2 linked regions of the Mesorhizobium japonicum MAFF 303099 genome follow. The protein of the gene in region 1 interacts with the protein of each later gene in a pairwise test. Links are inferred from orthologs where the notes say so. Each region holds a gene or a part of one and is shown on either strand. Other genes may lie near its edges.

Region 1 (8,609 bases):
CTCAGCAGGGGAGCTCGCAATGAAATATGTCTGCCTGGTCTATGGTGAGGAAAAGGACCTCTACGCATTGACCGTAGAGCGCGGGGCCAAGCTCGACGCCGATTCACTGGCTTATGACAGGTCCCTGGACCAGGAGGGCAAGCTGATCATCGCGCAGGCGCTGCAATCGGTGAGAACGTCGAAGTCGGTGCGACGGCGCAAGGGCAAGCGCCTCGTCACCGACGGCCCCTTCGCCGAAACCAAGGAGCAGCTGCTCGGCTTCGTCATGGTCGAGGCCGACAACCTCGACGAAGCGCTGGACATCGCCGCCGGTATTCCGCTGGCCGAACTCGGCACGGTCGAGGTCCGGGCGATCTACGACATACCGGGGTCATAGGCGGCGCCTGGCTTGGCGGCTCGGCCTGCAACCGGCTTGTTTAATCGCCTAAGCTTCACCAGCCGCAAATTGAATTTTCTTCGCCGCAGGCAACCCGCGCGTGTTGAAGCAGCGCGACAGTTCTCCTATCGTCGCGCGGGATTACTGGGGGACTACCACATGCCTTTCCTGATTGCTGTCCTTGGCGTGCTGGGAGCGGCGGCGTTCTGGTGGTATCGGATGAAGGCCATGAACGACGCCGCGCGCGAGGTCGCCGATGTCGTCGGGCGCGTGCAAGGCAACATCAGGCGCAAGAAGCTGCGCAAGCAGGCGGCCCTATCGCCGCTGACGGCGATCGACGATCCGGTGGTGGCCGCCGCGACGCTGATCACCGCGATCGTTTCCGAGAACGGCCCCGTGCTGCCGCAGCGCGAGGCCGTCATCCGCGCGGTGATCTCCGAGATCGCCGACAAGAAGAAGACCGACGAGGCGGTGATCTACGCCAAATGGGCGGCGGCGCAGATCGATGACACCACGATCGTCATCGACAAGCTGGCGCCGTTCCTGCGCGAACGTCTCGACGTCGCCGAGCGCAACGATCTGCTGCAGATGGTCAATCGCGCGGCCCAGGGCGGCGAGAAGAAACTGGAGATAGCCGACCAGCGCATGCTGCGGCTGCGGCAGAAGCTGGGCTTCGAGGTCAACTGATCGCACACCTGGCGATTGGCGGAAACGACCATCGCTTCGTTGGGTGCGCCAGTGAGGCGCTCAGATCGCCTCGCCTTTCAGCAGCCTCGGCGTGCCGGCGGATAACCCCGACGCCTGGCGGATGAAAAACTCCTTCAGGCGCGGCATGCGTTCGACGAGGCCGAGGCCGATGTCGCGGACGGTGCGCAGCGGGGTGATGTCGTTGGAAAACAGCCGGTTCAGCACATCCGTCGTGATGCCCATCTGTACCGTGTCGAAGCGGCGCCATTGCTGGTAGCGTTCGAGCACGTCGAGCGCGCCGATGTCCTGGCCGAGCCGGTCGGCCTCGACGATCACTTCGGCGAGTGCTGCCACATCCTTGAAGCCGAGATTGAGGCCCTGGCCGGCGATCGGATGGATGCCGTGGGCGGCGTCGCCGGCAAGCGCCACGCGCGGCGCCACGAAGGCGCGCGCGATGGTGAGGCCGAGCGGCCAGGCGCGCGGCTTGTCGGCGACGCGGATTTCGCCGAGCTTCAGGCCGAAACGCTGTTCGAGTTCATGCTCGAAGACTAGGTCGTCGCCTTCCACCAGCGCTTTGGCATCTTCCGCGCGTTCGACCCAGACGATCGACGAGCGGTTTGTGCCGTCCTCCTCGGGTTTCAGCGGCAGCGTGGCGAAGGGGCCGGCCGGCAAAAAGTGCTCTTCGGCGCGGCCATTGTGCGGGCGTTCATGCGCCACGGTGCAGACGATGCCGGACTGGCCATAGTCCCACTTCACCGTCTTGATGCCGGCCATGTCGCGCAGCTTCGAATTGACGCCGTCGGCGGCGACCAGCAGCCGTGCCGTCAGCGCCGCCCCATCGGCCAGATGAACCGTGATGCCGGCGCCATTGGTCTCGAAACTCTGCACGGCGACGCCTTCGATGATGTCGATGCCGAGTTTTTCAGCTCTGGCGCGCAAGGCGCCGTTGAGCGACTTGTTGGCGACCATATGGGCGAAGGGCTCGCCCGGCGCGACTTCGCCGCCAAAGGTCAGGAAGACCGGGCGCACTGGATCGGCGCTGCGCGAATCGGTGATGATCATCTCGGTGATCGCCTGCGCCTGTGGCGCGATCTCGGCCCAGACACCGAGCTGGTCGAGCATGCGGCAAGCGGCAGCGGCAATGGCCGAGGCGCGGCCGTCGCGTTGCCAGGCGCCGGCGGGCGCGGCGTCGACCAGCGCCACGGCCAGATGGGGTCGCGCCTGTTTCAGCGAGACGGCGGTGGCCAGGCCGACATAGCCGGCGCCGGCGACGAGAACATCGAGCCCGGATATGGTCTTGGCGTCCGCCTTGCGTTCCATTGTCTTGGCTCCTTGCGCGCCGGCCCGGACCTGCGCCCTTGACGGCTCGTTCTTCCTGTCGGAAACCGCCATAGCAATTTTGCGGCGAGGTCACAAAACATGACGGCGGCGATCGACGAGCTTCTGAGCATTCTCGACCTCGAGAGGCTGGAACACAATCTGTATCGTGGTCGCAGCCCCCAGGTGGAGTGGCAGCGCGTCTTCGGCGGCCAGACCATCGCCCAGGCGCTTGTGGCGGCGCAGCGGACGGTGGAACCGGACCGCTTCGTGCATTCGCTGCACGGCTATTTCATGCGGCCGGGCGACATCAGGGTGCCGATCGTCTACGAGGTCGACCGCATCCGCGACGGCGGCTCCTTCACCACCCGGCGCGTGCTGGCGATCCAGCACGGACAGGCGATCTTTTCGCTGGAAGCCTCGTTCCAGGTCGACGAAAAGGGGCTGGAACACCAATTCGCACTGCCTGACGACGTGCCGCCGCCGGAAGGGCTGCCGACGCAGCGCCAGCTGCTCGAAAGAGCCGAACGTGTGCCGGAGGCGGTGCGCCGCTTCTGGGCACGCGAACGGCCGCTGGAGCTCAGGCCGGTCAATCTCCAGCACTATGAAAGCCGCGACAAGCTGCCGCCCCGGCAGAATGTCTGGATCCGCCTTGCCGGCCCGGTTCCCGATGACCGCGCGCTGCAATCGGTGCTGCTCGCCTATCTCTCCGACATGACGCTGCTGGACACCTCGACCTTCGCGCATGGACGTGGCCTGTTCGATCCCGACATCCAGGCGGCGAGTCTCGACCATTCGATGTGGTTCCACCGGCCGCACTCGCTCGACGGCTGGCTGCTCTATGCGCAGGACAGCCCATCGAGCTCGGGATCGCGCGGCTTCAGTCGAGGCACGCTCTATGCGCGCGACGGCACGCTGATCGCCTCGATGGCCCAGGAAGGGTTGATCCGGCTCAAGCGTTGAGCATTGCGAGTCTTGTTTGAGCAGGATCACTGACAAACGAAAACCGTTTGTCCGGGAAAACCCGGCTCGGCTTTTCGGGATCGTGCTCAAAGCCGGCAAATTAGGCAAAATCGAAAAATTGCATAATTTTTGAGCACATGGCGTGCCGCAGGCATTGGCACTCGCTGCCTCCAATCCCCTCATTCCCTTTGTTTACAACAGGTTAACAGGCTGCTTCGGCACTTGGCACGGAGCTTGAATCCTTGTGGGCACTCTCCGGCTCTTTGGGATCGGTGAAGTCGTGCAAACGCGGGGGACCGCAACAGCAAAGGGTGAAACCTTATGAAAATCGTGATGGCAATCATCAAGCCGTTCAAGCTGGACGAGGTACGCGAAGCGCTTACCGCCGTCGGCATCCAGGGCCTGACCGTCACCGAAGTCAAAGGCTACGGGCGTCAGAAGGGACATACGGAAATCTATCGCGGAGCGGAATACGCGGTCAGTTTCCTGCCGAAGATCAAGATCGAGGTCGCTGTCAGTGCCGATACGGTCGACAAGGCCGTCGAAGCCATCACCGCCGCGGCCAAGACCGGCCAGATCGGCGACGGCAAGATCTTCGTTTTCGGCATCGATCAGGCGGTGCGCATCCGCACCGGCGAAACAGACACCGACGCGCTCTGAGCGGCGAACACGTATTCCAATGGAGAGTTCAATGAATATTTCTTCCACCTTGAAGACAACGGGACGGGCGGCCCTGCTGGGCTCGCTTGCTCTGGCAGCATTGGGCAGCGTCGCCGCCTTTGCGCAGGAAGCCGCTCCGGCCGCTGCCGCAGCCGCCCCGGCTGCCGCTCCCACCCCGGTGCTCGACACCGGCAACACCGCCTGGATGCTGACCTCGACGGCCCTGGTGCTGATGATGACCATTCCGGGCCTGGCGCTGTTCTACGGCGGCATGGTGCGCAAGAAGAACGTGCTCGCCACCATCATGCAGAGCTTCGCCATCACCTGCCTGGTGACGGTGCTGTGGTTCATGTTCGGCTATTCGCTGGCCTTCTCCGACGGCGGCGGCATGAATGCCTATCTCGGCGGCTTCTCGAAATTCTTCCATCACGGCATCACGGTCTCGACGCTCTGGCTGCCGGGGGTCTCGAACATTCCTGAATTCGTCTTCTCGATGTTCCAGATGACCTTCGCCATCATCACACCTGCCCTCATCGCCGGCGCCTTCGCCGAGCGCATGAAGTTCTCGGCGCTGCTGCTGTTCATGGCGCTGTGGTTGATCGTGGTCTATTGCCCGATCGCACATTGGGTCTGGGGTGGCGGCTTCCTCGGCACGGCTGGCGTGCTCGACTTCGCCGGCGGTACGGTCGTCCACATCAACGCCGGTGTCGCGGGCCTGGTCTGCGCGCTGGTTCTTGGCAAGCGCGAAGGCTACGGCACCACCAACATGGCGCCGCACAACCTGGTCTATTCGGTGATCGGCGCTTCGCTGCTGTGGGTCGGCTGGTTCGGCTTCAACGCCGGTTCGGAACTGGCGGCGGACGGTCTTGCCGGCGCTGCGATGATGAACACGCAGGTCGCCACCGCTGCCGCCGCGCTCGCCTGGATGTTCGCTGAATGGATCGTCGCCAAGAAGCCCTCGGTGCTCGGCATCATCTCGGGTGCCGTCGCCGGCCTCGTCGCGGTGACGCCGGCTTCCGGCTTCGTCAACCCGACCGGCGCTTTCATCATCGGCATCGTTGCCGGCGTGCTCTGCTACATCTCGGCGGTCAAGGTGAAGCACATGTTCGGCTATGACGACTCGCTCGATGCCTTCGGCGTGCACGGCGTCGGCGGCATCATCGGTGCGCTGCTCACCGGCGCGCTGGCCGATCCGGCGATCAACGCGCTCGGCAAGGGCGGCTCTGTGGTCACCCAGCTCTACGGCATCGTCTTCACCATCCTGTGGACGGCGATCGCCACCTTCGTGATCCTCTACATCGTCAAGGCGCTGGTCGGCCTGCGTCCGACGACCCAGGAAGAGGTCGAAGGCCTCGACATCTCCCAGCATGGCGAAGTGGTGCCGTAAGGCCAGCCTCGCCAACGGGGCCGGCGGATCCTCCTCCCGCCGGCCCCATTGTCCCTCACGCAATTCCCGGGAGAATCGCAATCCGGCTCTCCCAGGGACTGCTCCAGAGATCCCGTCGTGACGCTCCCGCAAGGAGCTCACGCCTTGAGGCCCGGATTGTTTCCGGGCCTCTTTTTTGGTAAAATGTTCTGTCTATACCCCTGGTTCGCGCAATCACGTTCGCGTGATGGACCCTTGGGAAGAAACATCGACCGCTTTGGTTCCGAACTGTGGGGGCGATCGTCGTTCTGACGCTCGTGCAAAAACAGGGAGGAACTTTCTCATGAACCTCAAGAATATCTGCCTTGGAGCGCTCGCTCTTTCGATGGTTGGTGGCATGGCATTTGCCGGTGCTCTGGATGAACCGGCCAACATGGCGCCGTTCTTCACCGATTCCAGCATGAAAACCATGAAGCCGGAGGCGGACTTCAAGGCAGCCTGGGCCTCGACGGCTAAGGACAAGCAGGACAAGATGATGAAGGAGTGCCAGGACGCGGCGATGAGCAAGCCTCACGCCGAATTCTGCGCCAACCTGATGATGTATGCCGGTCACAAATGATTGCACGAGGTCGGGTCCGGAGGGCCCGACCGTTTTATAGCCGAACGATGGCGGGTGCCCGCCATCGCTTCGTTTGCCAGTGCGCTTTGGCGGAGACCGCAGGCGGTCCCGATGCCGTCCGCTGGCGGAGTCTATCCGCCGATCCCATCGTCCATCATGGTGTTTGTCAGCGCCTCATAGGCACTGCTGCAGGTCTGGGAATGGGGGCAATTCCAGACAATCAACGTCGGCGCCACCGTCAGTATGGCCGCAATCAGAATTTGCAGGCCAAGATCTGGCACCCCAAATCCCTTGCCGAGGAGAGCCCTGCACAGAAAATACAGGCCCTGTATCAGGCAGGCGGAGGCGAGCAGGTGCAGGAGTGGGCCGGTCGCCCTGGCAAAGGGTGTCACGTAACCATCCGGAAAGCCCACCATCCCGAGCTCGGCAAACCAGTGCACGGCGAGCAGGAGACTAAGCGCCGCCCAAGCGAGAGCCGCCACGCGAAGGAAGGTAGACCGCATGCCTCTACCCACCCCTGGCGGTCGCACGGCGACGTTGCACATCCTGCCCGCTTCCACTTCAACCTGAAGTGACATGATCTCAACCGCTTATAGTTAATGCCCCCTTAACCTTCCCACCGATAGTCTGGCGTTCGAATCTGCCGGAGTGCGTCATGTGCTCGGGCCAGGCAATCACTGACGGGGAAGAGCATGCGTTCAGGGGCTTCAGCACCGCTCGCGATGACCGATACGGGGCACGGCATCCAGGCTTTCGCGCGGCGCCAGGTCGGCCGGCTGGTCGGCGCCGGCATGTTTCTGGCTGTAGCCTTCGGGGTTGCCAGCCTCGCCACCTGGAACGTTGCCGATCCAAGCTTCTCGCACGCCACCAACAACACCGTCACCAACGCCATGGGCTATGCCGGCGCGGTTTTCTCCGATCTCGCCATGCAGTTCTTCGGCCTTGCTGCGGTCGCCGCGCTGGTTCCGGCTGTCATCTGGGGGTACCTGCTGTTTTCGGCGCGCGGTGTCGACAGGCTGCCCAAGCGCGGGCTGTTCTGGTTCGGCTTCGCCCTGCTCGCCGCCGCGATCGCCGGCTGCATCGTTCCGCCCAAGACCTGGCCGCTGCCCACCGGCCTCGGCGGCGTGTTCGGCGACATGGTGCTCAAGATTCCCGGCGTCCTGATCGGCGGCTATCCGACCGGGCTGATCGCCAGCGTGCTCGCCGTGCTGCTGGCCGGGCCGACGCTCTGGCTGTTCGCCTTTGGCTCGGCGTTGATCGGGCGCAAGAACGGCTTCGCCGTGATGGAAGAGCCGGCGGCAGCGGACCCGCGCGAGGACGATCTTCTGTTCGACAATGAAGAGGATGAGGGCGACGAGGGCATATTAGCGCTCGGCGCCATCACTCATTGGTGGCTGTCGCTGCGCGCGTGGATGCATCGCCGCGCGGTGCGCCGCAGGCAGGAACGCGACGAATACGAGCCGGAGATGGAGCCGCGCGCCAGCGCCTGGCGGCGCGCTGCCGAGCGCGTGGAATCGGCCGAATTCGCCGAGCAACGGATGAGCCCGGGTGGCCGCGCCCGCGTCGAGCCGGAATTCTTCGCCGCCATGGTCAATGACCGCAGCGTTTCCGTGGATCCGGACGATGACGATATCTTCGACCGTGACGACGAGGACATGGATTTCGACGACGAGCCCGTCGCCCAGCGCCGTGCGGCCCCCGCCGCCAAGGTACAGCAGTTCCGTTCGGATGCCGCCACCCGCGTCGAGGCGCCGGCGCCGCGCCCGGCGCCTGGCGCGCGCGTCCAGCGCGAGGCGCAGACCTCGCTGATCGGCTCGGACAAATTCGAAATGCCGTCGCTGCATTTCCTGTCCGAACCGAAGAATGTCGCGCGCGACCCAAGTCTCTCCAAGGACGCGCTGGAACAGAATGCGCGCCTGCTTGAAGGCGTGCTGGAGGATTTCGGCGTCAAGGGCGAGATCATCGCCGTGCGCCCGGGTCCCGTCGTCACCCTCTATGAGCTGGAACCCGCGCCCGGCATCAAATCGTCGCGCGTCATCGGCCTCTCCGACGACATCGCCCGCTCGATGAGCGCGATCGCCTGCCGCGTCGCCGTGGTGCCCGGCCGCAACGCCATCGGTATCGAGCTGCCGAACGCCAAGCGCGAGACGGTGTATCTGCGCGAGATCATGGCCAGCCGCGATTTCGAGACGACCAAGGCAAAACTGGCGCTGGCGCTGGGCAAGACCATCAATGGCGAGGCCGTCATCGTCGACATCGCCAAGATGCCGCACGTGCTGGTCGCCGGCACCACTGGCTCCGGCAAGTCGGTCGCCATCAACACCATGATCCTGTCGCTGCTCTACCGGCTGACGCCGCAGGAATGCCGGCTGATCATGATCGATCCGAAGATGCTGGAACTCTCCGTCTATGACGGCATCCCGCACCTGCTCACGCCTGTTGTCACCGATCCGAAGAAGGCGGTGGTGGCGCTGAAATGGACTGTGCGCGAGATGGAGGACCGCTACCGCAAGATGTCCAAGGTCGGCGTGCGCAACATCGACGGTTTCAACGCCCGCGTTCAGCTGGCCGAGAAAAAGGGCGAAAAAATCTCGCGCACCGTGCAGACCGGTTTCGACCGC
Region 2 (8,913 bases), 3.1 Mb from region 1 along the record:
GTGCATGGTTAACTCAGCCAGATTGGCCGCGCCTTTGAACGTCGGCGGCGTGGAAATCCGCAACCGCGTCTTCCTCGCGCCGATGTCGGGCATCACCGACGAGCCGTTCCGGCGGCGCGCCCATGCGCACGGCGCGGGCCTGGTCGTGTCCGAAATGGTGGCAAGCGGCGAACTCGCCAAGGGTAGGGCCGGCTTCGACCTGCGCATACGGCATTCCGGCCTGCCCGTCCATATGGTGCAGCTGGCGGGCCGCGAAGCGATCCACATGGCCGAAGGCGCACGGATCGCCGCAGGCGAGGGCGCCGACATCATCGACATCAACATGGGCTGCCCGGCCAAGAAGGTCACCGGTGGTTATGCCGGTTCGGCATTGATGCTGGATCTCGACCATGCGCTGTCGCTGATCGAGGCCGTGGTCGGCGCGGTCAAGGTGCCGGTGACGGTCAAGATGCGGCTCGGCTGGGACGAAGGCGCCCTCAATGCGCCCATCCTCGCGCGCCGTGCCGAGCAGGCGGGCGTCAAGATGGTGACGGTGCATGGCCGCACGCGCTGCCAGTTCTACCAGGGCAAGGCCGACTGGCGCGCCATCGCCCGCGTCAAGGAAGCCGTGTCCATTCCAGTCGTTGCCAATGGCGATGTCTGTTCCCCGGCCGAGGCAGCTGCCATTCTCGACCAATCGGGCGCCGATGCGGTGATGGTCGGTCGCGCGCATTACGGCGCGCCCTGGATCGCCGGTGGCATCGCGGCAGCGGCGGCAGGCGAAGTGGCGGCCAACGTGCCCGAGAATCGCGCGGCTCTGGCAGACTATATCGTCGGCCACTACGAGGACATGCTGGCGCTTTATGGCGTTGAGAGCGGTTTGCGCCAGGCGCGCAAACATCTGGGCTGGTATCTTGATCGCCATGCTGTTGGCGTCGCCGACGATGACCGAAAGGCCATCCTGACGGCGTTCGATCCGGCCCGCGTCATTGCCTTGCTGCGCAATGTGTTTTCGCGTGATCCGCAACCCTTGAGCCTGCGGAGCGCCGCATGAACGCCATCGCTGGCCAGGGAGCTGAAATGGTGGACGCCGCCCAGATCGTCCTCAACACCATCCGCCGCCCGGTGATCATGATCAGCGAGGAAGGCTTCATCACCTTCGCCAATGCCGATGCCGAGGACTTTTTTCGCTCCAGCGCGACCATGCTGGCGCGCAACACCCTGTCCAAGCTCGTCCCCTTCGGCAGTCCGCTGCTGACCTTGGTCGATCAGGTGCGCGAGCGCCGGGCTCCGGTCAACGAGTATCGGGTCGATGTGTCGTCGCCACGCCTCGGCATCGAGAAGGTCGTCGATCTCTATGTCGCGCCGGTGCCGGAATTCCCGGGCTCCGTCGTGGTCATGTTCCAGGAACGGTCCATGGCCGACAAGATCGACCGGCAGATGACGCATCGCGGTGCCGCGCGCTCGGTGACTGGCCTGGCGGCGATGCTCGCCCATGAGATCAAGAACCCGCTCTCCGGCATCCGCGGCGCCGCGCAACTGCTCGAACTGTCCGCCTCCGACGAGGACCGCGCGTTGACCCGGCTGATCACCGACGAGACGGACCGCATCGTCTCGCTGGTCGATCGCATGGAGGTGTTTTCCGACGAGCGGCCGATCGATCGCTATCCCGTCAACATCCATGTCGTTCTCGACCATGTGAAGGCGATCGCAAAGAACGGTTTTGCCAAGAAAATCAGGATATTGGAGGACTATGATCCATCATTGCCTCCAGTGTTCGCCAACCGCGACCAGCTGATCCAGGTGTTCCTGAACCTGGTCAAGAACGCCGCCGAGGCGATCGGCACCGACCCGCATGGCGAGATCGTGCTGTCGACCGCCTTCCGGCCGGGCATTCGCGTATCGGTGCCGGGAACGCAGGACCGCGTGTCGCTGCCCCTGGAGTTCTGCGTGCGCGACAATGGCCCCGGTGTCTCGGAGGATATCCTGCCGATCCTGTTTGATCCTTTCATCACCACCAAGCCGAACGGCTCGGGGCTGGGGCTTGCGCTGGTCGCCAAGATCGTCGGCGAGCATGGCGGCATCATCGAATGCGAATCGACCCCGCGAGGAACCACCTTCCGCATCCTGATGCCGGCCTGGAAGGAAACGCCGTTCGGCGCTGAAGAAGACGGTGAAGGAGACCGCAAATGACCGCTCGCGGCAATATTCTCGTCGCCGATGACGATGCGGCGATCCGCACCGTGCTCAACCAGGCTCTCTCGCGCGTCGGGCACGAGGTGCGCGTCACCTCCAACGCCTCGACCTTGTGGCGCTGGGTGGCCGCGGGCGAGGGCGACCTTGTCATCACCGACGTCGTCATGCCGGATGAAAACGCCTTCGACATGCTACCGCGCATCAAGAAGGCGCGGCCGGAACTGCCGGTCATTGTCATGAGCGCCCAGAACACGTTCATGACGGCGATCCGCGCATCCGAGACAGGCGCCTATGAATATCTCCCGAAACCGTTCGACCTGACCGAACTGCTCAACATCGTCAACCGGGCGCTGTCTGAGCCCCGCCGGCCGAAGATCGATGCGCGGCCCGATGAGCAGCCGGAAACGATGCCGCTGGTCGGCCGCTCGGCGGCCATGCAGGACATCTATCGCATGCTGGCGCGCATGATGCAGACCGACCTCACGGTGATGATCTCGGGCGAATCCGGCACCGGCAAGGAACTGGTGGCGCGTGCGCTGCACGAATATGGCCGTCGTCGCGGCGGGCCGTTTGTCGCCATCAATATGGCGGCGATCCCGCGTGACCTGATCGAATCGGAACTGTTCGGCCATGAGAAGGGTGCCTTCACCGGCGCGCAGAACCGCTCCACCGGCCGTTTCGAGCAGGCCGAGGGCGGCACGCTGTTCCTCGACGAGATCGGCGACATGCCGATGGAGGCACAGACGCGCCTGCTGCGCGTCCTGCAGCAGGGCGAGTACACGACCGTCGGCGGACGCACGCCGATCAAGACCGATGTGCGCATCGTCGCCGCCACCAACAAGGATCTGCGCACGCTGATCAACCAGGGACTGTTCCGCGAGGATCTGTTCTATCGTCTCAATGTCGTTCCGCTGAGGCTGCCGGCATTGCGCGAGCGCTCCGAGGACGTGCCCGATCTCGTGCGCCACTTCTTCAAGCTCGGCGAGATGGAAGGGCTGCAGACCAAGCGCATCTCGTCCGGCGGCATCGAACTGATGAAGCGCTACCCGTGGCCGGGCAATGTGCGCGAACTGGAAAACCTGGTTCGCCGGCTGGCCGCTCTTTATTCGCAGGACGAGATTTCCGCCGAGATCATCGAGGCGGAGCTGAAGACCGGCGAGCGCCCCGTGGTGCCCGGCGGCGGCAACCTCATTCCCGACGATCTCTCCATCGGCCAGGCAGTGGAGCACTTCCTGCAGCGCTATTTCGCCTCGTTTGCCGGCGAATTGCCGCCCGCCGGACTCTACCAGCGCATACTGTCCGAGGTCGAATATCCGCTGGTCCTGGCCTCAATGACGGCAACCCGCGGCAACCAGATCAAGGCTGCGGAACTGCTGGGGCTGAACCGCAACACGCTGCGCAAGAAGATTCGCGAACTGGGCGTCAACGTCTATAAATCGTCGCGGCCGGGCTGAGCGACGACCCGGCGACGACTCTTTTTCAGGGGACTGAGCGGCGAAAGATTTCCGCCATTGTCACACTTGTTGCATAATCGCCACAATGCGTTGCATAGATCGGACGCAATCATTGGCTCCCAGACGGCGACATGGCTCCGCAGGCACCTGTACTCAATCAACCGCTATTCAGCGAACCCGGCGCGCGCGACGGGCGCCGCTTGCTGGCGCTGCCCGGCGTGGTGGCCGTCGTCGGCGCGCTGGTCATGGCGGCCATCTCGTTCACCATCCTGGTCGGCGCGACGCCGATCGCGCCTGACGCCAGGACGACCTGGGCGCTGATCGCGCTCAATGCCGCTTTCGTGCTGTTCCTCATGGCGCTGGTCGGGCGCGAAGTGCATCGCATCGTCATGGCCCGCCGGCATGGCAAGGCGGCCTCGCGGCTGCATGTGCGCATCGTCGCCATGTTCGCGCTGGTTGCCGCCATCCCCGCCATCATGGTGGCCATCATCGCCTCGATCACGCTCGATATCGGCCTCGACCGCTGGTTCGAGATTCGTACCAAGACGATCGTCAATTCCTCGCTGTCGATCGCCGATGCCTATGTCCAGGAGAACGCCCGCAATCTGCAGGGCACGACGCTGTCGATGGCCTATGATCTCGACGCGTCGCGCTCGCTATACGGCCTTGATCGCACAGGCTTTCTCGACCTCCTGAACAAGGAGGCGGTGGGCCGGTCGCTGGCCCATGCGGCGCTGATCAAGCCCGACGGTTCGTTCGTCATGAGCGCGCAGACCGATGCCGATTTCGCCATGCCGGAACCGCCGGAAGGTTCAGTCAGCAGCGCCACCGACGGCAAGCCGGTGCTGATAGAGCCGCGCACCCGCAACATCATGGGCGCCATCGTCAAGCTGCGCGAAATCGAGGGCCTCTACCTCTACACCATCCGCCTTGTCGATCCCGAGGTGATCAAGGCGCGGCAGATCGTCAGGTCCAACACCGACGAGTATCGCAATCTCGAAGACAACAGGCGCACGTCGCAAGTAGCCTTCGCGCTGCCCTATCTGTCGCTGACCCTGATCATCATCTTGTCGGCAATCTGGACGGGCATCGCGGTCGCCGACCGCCTCGTGCGGCCGATTCGCCAGCTCATTGGCGCTGCCGACGAAGTGGCGACCGGCAATCTCGACGTCGCGGTTCCGGTTAGATCTTCCGACGGCGATGTCGCCTCGCTTGGCGACACCTTCAACAAGATGCTGCTGGAGCTCAAATCGCAGCGCAACGAGATCCTGTCGGCGAAGGACCTGATCGACGAGCGGCGGCGCTTCTCCGAAGCCGTGCTTGCCGGTGTCACCGCCGGCGTCATCGGCGTCGATCCCTACGGCATCGTCACCATCGTCAACCGTTCGGCCGAATCGATGCTGGCCATCTCCGCCAGTGCCGCACTCGGGCAGAACCTTTCCGCTATTTTGCCGCATGTCGGCCGCGTCTTCGAGATCGGCCGCCAGTCGGGCAAGCCCGTCTACCGCGAGCAGGTGACGTTTTTCCGCGCCGGCACCGAGCGCACTTTCAACGTGCAGATCACCATCGAAGCGGGCGACGACGGCTCGGAAGAGAAATCCTACGTCGTGACCGTCGACGACATCACCGATCTGGTCCAGGCGCAGCGTTCTTCAGCCTGGGCCGACGTCGCGCGCCGCATCGCCCACGAGATCAAGAACCCGCTGACGCCGATCCAGCTTTCGGCCGAGCGCATCAAGCGCCGATACGGCAAGGTCATCACCGAGGACCGCGAGGTTTTCGACCAATGCACCGACACCATCATCCGGCAGGTCGAGGACATCGGCCGCATGGTCGACGAATTCTCCGCCTTCGCGCGCATGCCCAAGCCCGAGATGAAGGCCATCGATCTGCGCGAATCGCTGCGCGAGGCATCCTTCCTGGTCGAGGTCAGCCGCGCCGACATCACCTTCGAGCGGATTTTCGGCAATGAACCGCTCAAGGGCACATTCGACAGCCGCCTTCTGGCGCAGGCTTTCGGCAATGTGATCAAGAACGCCGCCGAGGCGATCGACGGACTGGAACAAAAGGACGGTTCGCACGGCATAATCCGGATTCAAGCCGGCCGTCAGAATGGCGCGATTCGTATCGACGTCATCGACAATGGCAAAGGCCTGCCGCGCGAGAATCGCCAACGGCTGCTCGAGCCCTATATGACCACGCGCGAGAAAGGCACCGGGCTTGGTCTCGCTATCGTCAAGAAGATCGTGGAGGACCATGGCGGCAGGCTGGAACTTCATGATGCGCCTGCGGACTTCCACGGCGGCCGCGGGGCGATGATCAGCATCATCCTGCCGCTGGCGGCCGTCACGCCGTTGCGCGGCGAAGGCAAGACGGAACACGAAAGAGAAACTGAAAAGGTCGGTAATGGCGTCTGATATTCTCATCGTCGATGACGAGGAAGACATCCGCGAGCTCGTCGCAGGCATATTGAGCGACGAAGGTCACGAAACCCGCACGGCATTCGACGCCGACAGCGCCTTGGCGGCCATTGCCGACCGGGCACCGAGGTTGATTTTCCTCGACATCTGGCTGCAGGGCTCGCGCCTGGACGGCCTGGCGCTGCTCGACGAGATCAAGACCATGCATCCCACCCTGCCGGTGGTGATGATCTCCGGCCACGGCAACATCGAAACAGCGGTCTCCGCCATCCGACGTGGCGCCTATGATTTCATCGAGAAGCCGTTCAAGGCCGACAGGCTGATTCTCATTGCCGAGCGTGCGCTGGAAACCTCGAAGTTGCGGCGCGAGGTTTCCGACCTCAAACAGCGCAGTGGCGAGACCTTCGACCTGATCGGCATGTCGTCGGCCATGAGCCAGCTGCGCCAGACCATCGAGCGCGTCGCGCCGACCAACAGCCGTGTCATGATCATCGGCCCGTCCGGATCCGGCAAGGAACTGGCGGCGCGCGCCATTCACACGCTGTCGGCCCGCAAGGGCGCGCCATTCGTGACGCTAAGCGCCGCCAACATCACGCCCGAGCGCATGGAGATCGAGCTGTTCGGCACCGAATCGAACGGTGTCGAGCGCAAGGTCGGCGCGCTGGAGGAGGCCCATCGCGGCATCCTCTACATCGACGAAGTGGCCGACATGCCGCGCGAGACGCAAAACAAGATCCTGCGCGTGCTGGTCGAGCAGCAGTTCGAGCGGGTAGGGGGCACCAAGCGGGTCAAGGTCGATGTCCGCATCATCTCGTCGACCTCGCAGAACCTGGAAGCCATGATCGCCGACGGGCGTTTCCGCGAAGATCTCTACCACCGGCTGGCGGTGGTTCCGGTGATGGTGCCGGGCCTGGCCGAGCGGCGCGAGGACATTCCCTATCTCGTTGACAATTTCATGAAGCAGATCGCCCGCCAGGCCGGCATCAAGCCGCGCCGTATCGGCGATGACGCGCTTGCCGTGCTGCAGGCGCACAATTGGCCCGGCAACGTCCGTCAGCTGCGCAACAATGTCGAGCGCCTGATGATTCTGGCGCGCGGCGACGACGTCGATGCGCCGATCACCGCGGACCTGCTGCCGTCCGAAATCGGCGACGTCATGCCGCGAACGCCGAATCAGTCCGACCAGCACATTATGGCGCTGCCGTTGCGCGAGGCCCGTGAACAGTTCGAGAAGGACTATCTGATCGCCCAGATCAACCGCTTCGGCGGCAACATCTCGAAGACCGCCGAGTTCATCGGCATGGAGCGCTCGGCGCTGCACCGCAAACTGAAGTCACTGGGCGTCTGACGCGCGGAACCTGTACTGAACCGCGCGTGGTCCAAGCATTTGCCGGTTACGGCGGCGGCGGAATCGCATAAGAAAGCCCGAGATTTTTCCAGGGGTCGCCAATGCCGCGCATTGCCTATGTCAACGGGCGCTACGTCGCTCACGCGGACGCTTCCGTGCATATCGAGGATCGCGGCTATCAGTTCGCCGATGGCGTCTACGAGGTCTGCGAGGTGGCGCGCGGCTTCATCGTCGACATGCCGCGCCATCTTGCCCGGCTCAACCGCTCGCTGACCGAACTGTCGATCGCCTGGCCGGTCGCGCGCAACGTGCTGCCGCTGATCCTGCGCGAGGTGGTCAATCGCAACCACGTCGTCAACGGCCTTGTCTATGTGCAGGTGACGCGTGGTGTCGCCAGCCGCGAGTTTGTTTTCCCGTCGGCGGACACCAAGCCGTCATTGGTGGTCACAGCCAGAAAGGCCGATCCGGCGGCTGGAGCAAAGCGAGCCGAAACCGGGATCGCGGTCATCACCGTGCCAGAGAATCGCTGGGACCGGGTCGATATCAAGACCGTCGGACTGCTGCCCAATGTATTGGCCAAGCAAAAAGCCAAGGAAGCCGGTGCGCAGGAAGCATGGTTCGTCGACACCGACGGCAACGTCAAGGAAGGCGGCTCGTCGAACGCCTGGATCGTCACCCGGGATGGCGTCCTGGTCACCAGGCCGGCCGATCACGGCATCCTGCGCGGCATCACCCGCACGACGATGTTCGAAGTCGCGGCCAAGCTCGGCCTGAAGATCGAGGAGCGCGGTTTTTCCGTCGCCGAGGCCAAGGCGGCGCGCGAGGCGTTCATCAGTTCCGCCACGACGATTGCCATGCCGGTCGTGGCCATTGACGGCGATCCGGTGGCCAACGGGCACCCCGGCTCAGTGACACTTTCGTTACGGCAAGCCTTTTTTGACATTGCGGAAAAAAGTCCAGCCTGATAACCGCACAGGTGGAATGAACATCAATATATCTCGTTCTGCTTGTCGTTACTGACGACAAGACGGTGTTTGTGCGCTTGACATGTGCCCGTTAATTTGGCGCATTGGCCTGCAAACCGAAGGGGATCGGCGAAAGACAAGAACAATGGCGGAACGATCGCAAAACCTTCAGGACCTGTTCCTGAATTCAGTTCGCAAGAGCAAGAACCCGCTCACCATCTTCCTCATCAACGGCGTGAAGCTGACCGGCGTGGTCACTTCGTTCGACAATTTCTGTGTGCTGCTGCGCCGCGACGGTCACTCCCAGCTCGTCTACAAGCACGCCATTTCCACGATCATGCCGAGCCAGCCGGTTCAGATGTTCGATGGCGAGGAAAGCCAGGGCGCCTGATTGGCACGTGAAAAGGACGCGGACGCCACGGTTCGCGGAAAACCAGCGCATCATCCCGGGACGGAAGCCAAGGGGCCGACCCGGGCTGTCGTCATTGTGCCCGTGCTTACCCGCCAGCCGCGCGGTGACGACGACACCAACCGCCCACGGCTGACGCGCT

The links.
Region 2: the proteins of MAFF_RS17610 (region 1) and MAFF_RS02620 interact in binary tests that used the Escherichia coli proteins (3 or more experiments, as listed by UniProt). The link is inferred for Mesorhizobium japonicum MAFF 303099 from one-to-one orthologs.

Annotation. Positions count from the first base shown.
Region 1 is NC_002678.2:3,384,741-3,393,349, reverse strand. The notes cover bases 2,639-5,333. They hold MAFF_RS17610 (P-II family nitrogen regulator), read left to right. Parts: upstream 2,639-3,664; coding sequence 3,665-4,003; downstream 4,004-5,333. Other genes in these bases: MAFF_RS17605 (ammonium transporter), read left to right, coding at 4,035-5,333; tesB (acyl-CoA thioesterase II), read left to right, coding at 2,639-3,343. Outside these bases: MAFF_RS17635 (hypothetical protein), read left to right, coding at 1-23; MAFF_RS17630 (YciI family protein), read left to right, coding at 20-376; MAFF_RS17625 (hypothetical protein), read left to right, coding at 536-1,063; MAFF_RS17620 (ubiquinone biosynthesis hydroxylase), read right to left, coding at 1,124-2,383; more of tesB, read left to right, coding at 2,483-2,638; more of MAFF_RS17605, read left to right, coding at 5,334-5,390; MAFF_RS17600 (hypothetical protein), read left to right, coding at 5,713-5,988; MAFF_RS17595 (hypothetical protein), read right to left, coding at 6,120-6,491; MAFF_RS17590 (DNA translocase FtsK), read left to right, coding at 6,681-8,609. UniProt on the Escherichia coli protein: Involved in the regulation of nitrogen metabolism. Regulates the activity of its targets by protein-protein interaction in response to the nitrogen status of the cell.
Region 2 is NC_002678.2:281,009-289,921, forward strand. Bases 102-3,100 are described here. They hold MAFF_RS02620 (two-component system sensor histidine kinase NtrB), read left to right. Parts: upstream 102-1,029; coding sequence 1,030-2,172; downstream 2,173-3,100. Other genes in these bases: dusB (tRNA dihydrouridine synthase DusB), read left to right, coding at 102-1,033; ntrC (nitrogen regulation protein NR(I)), read left to right, coding at 2,169-3,100. In the rest of the region: more of dusB, read left to right, coding at 5-101; more of ntrC, read left to right, coding at 3,101-3,629; MAFF_RS02630 (sensor histidine kinase NtrY-like), read left to right, coding at 3,761-6,046; MAFF_RS02635 (sigma-54-dependent transcriptional regulator), read left to right, coding at 6,036-7,397; MAFF_RS02640 (D-amino-acid transaminase), read left to right, coding at 7,499-8,362; RNA chaperone Hfq, read left to right, coding at 8,508-8,753; GTPase HflX, read left to right, coding at 8,754-8,913.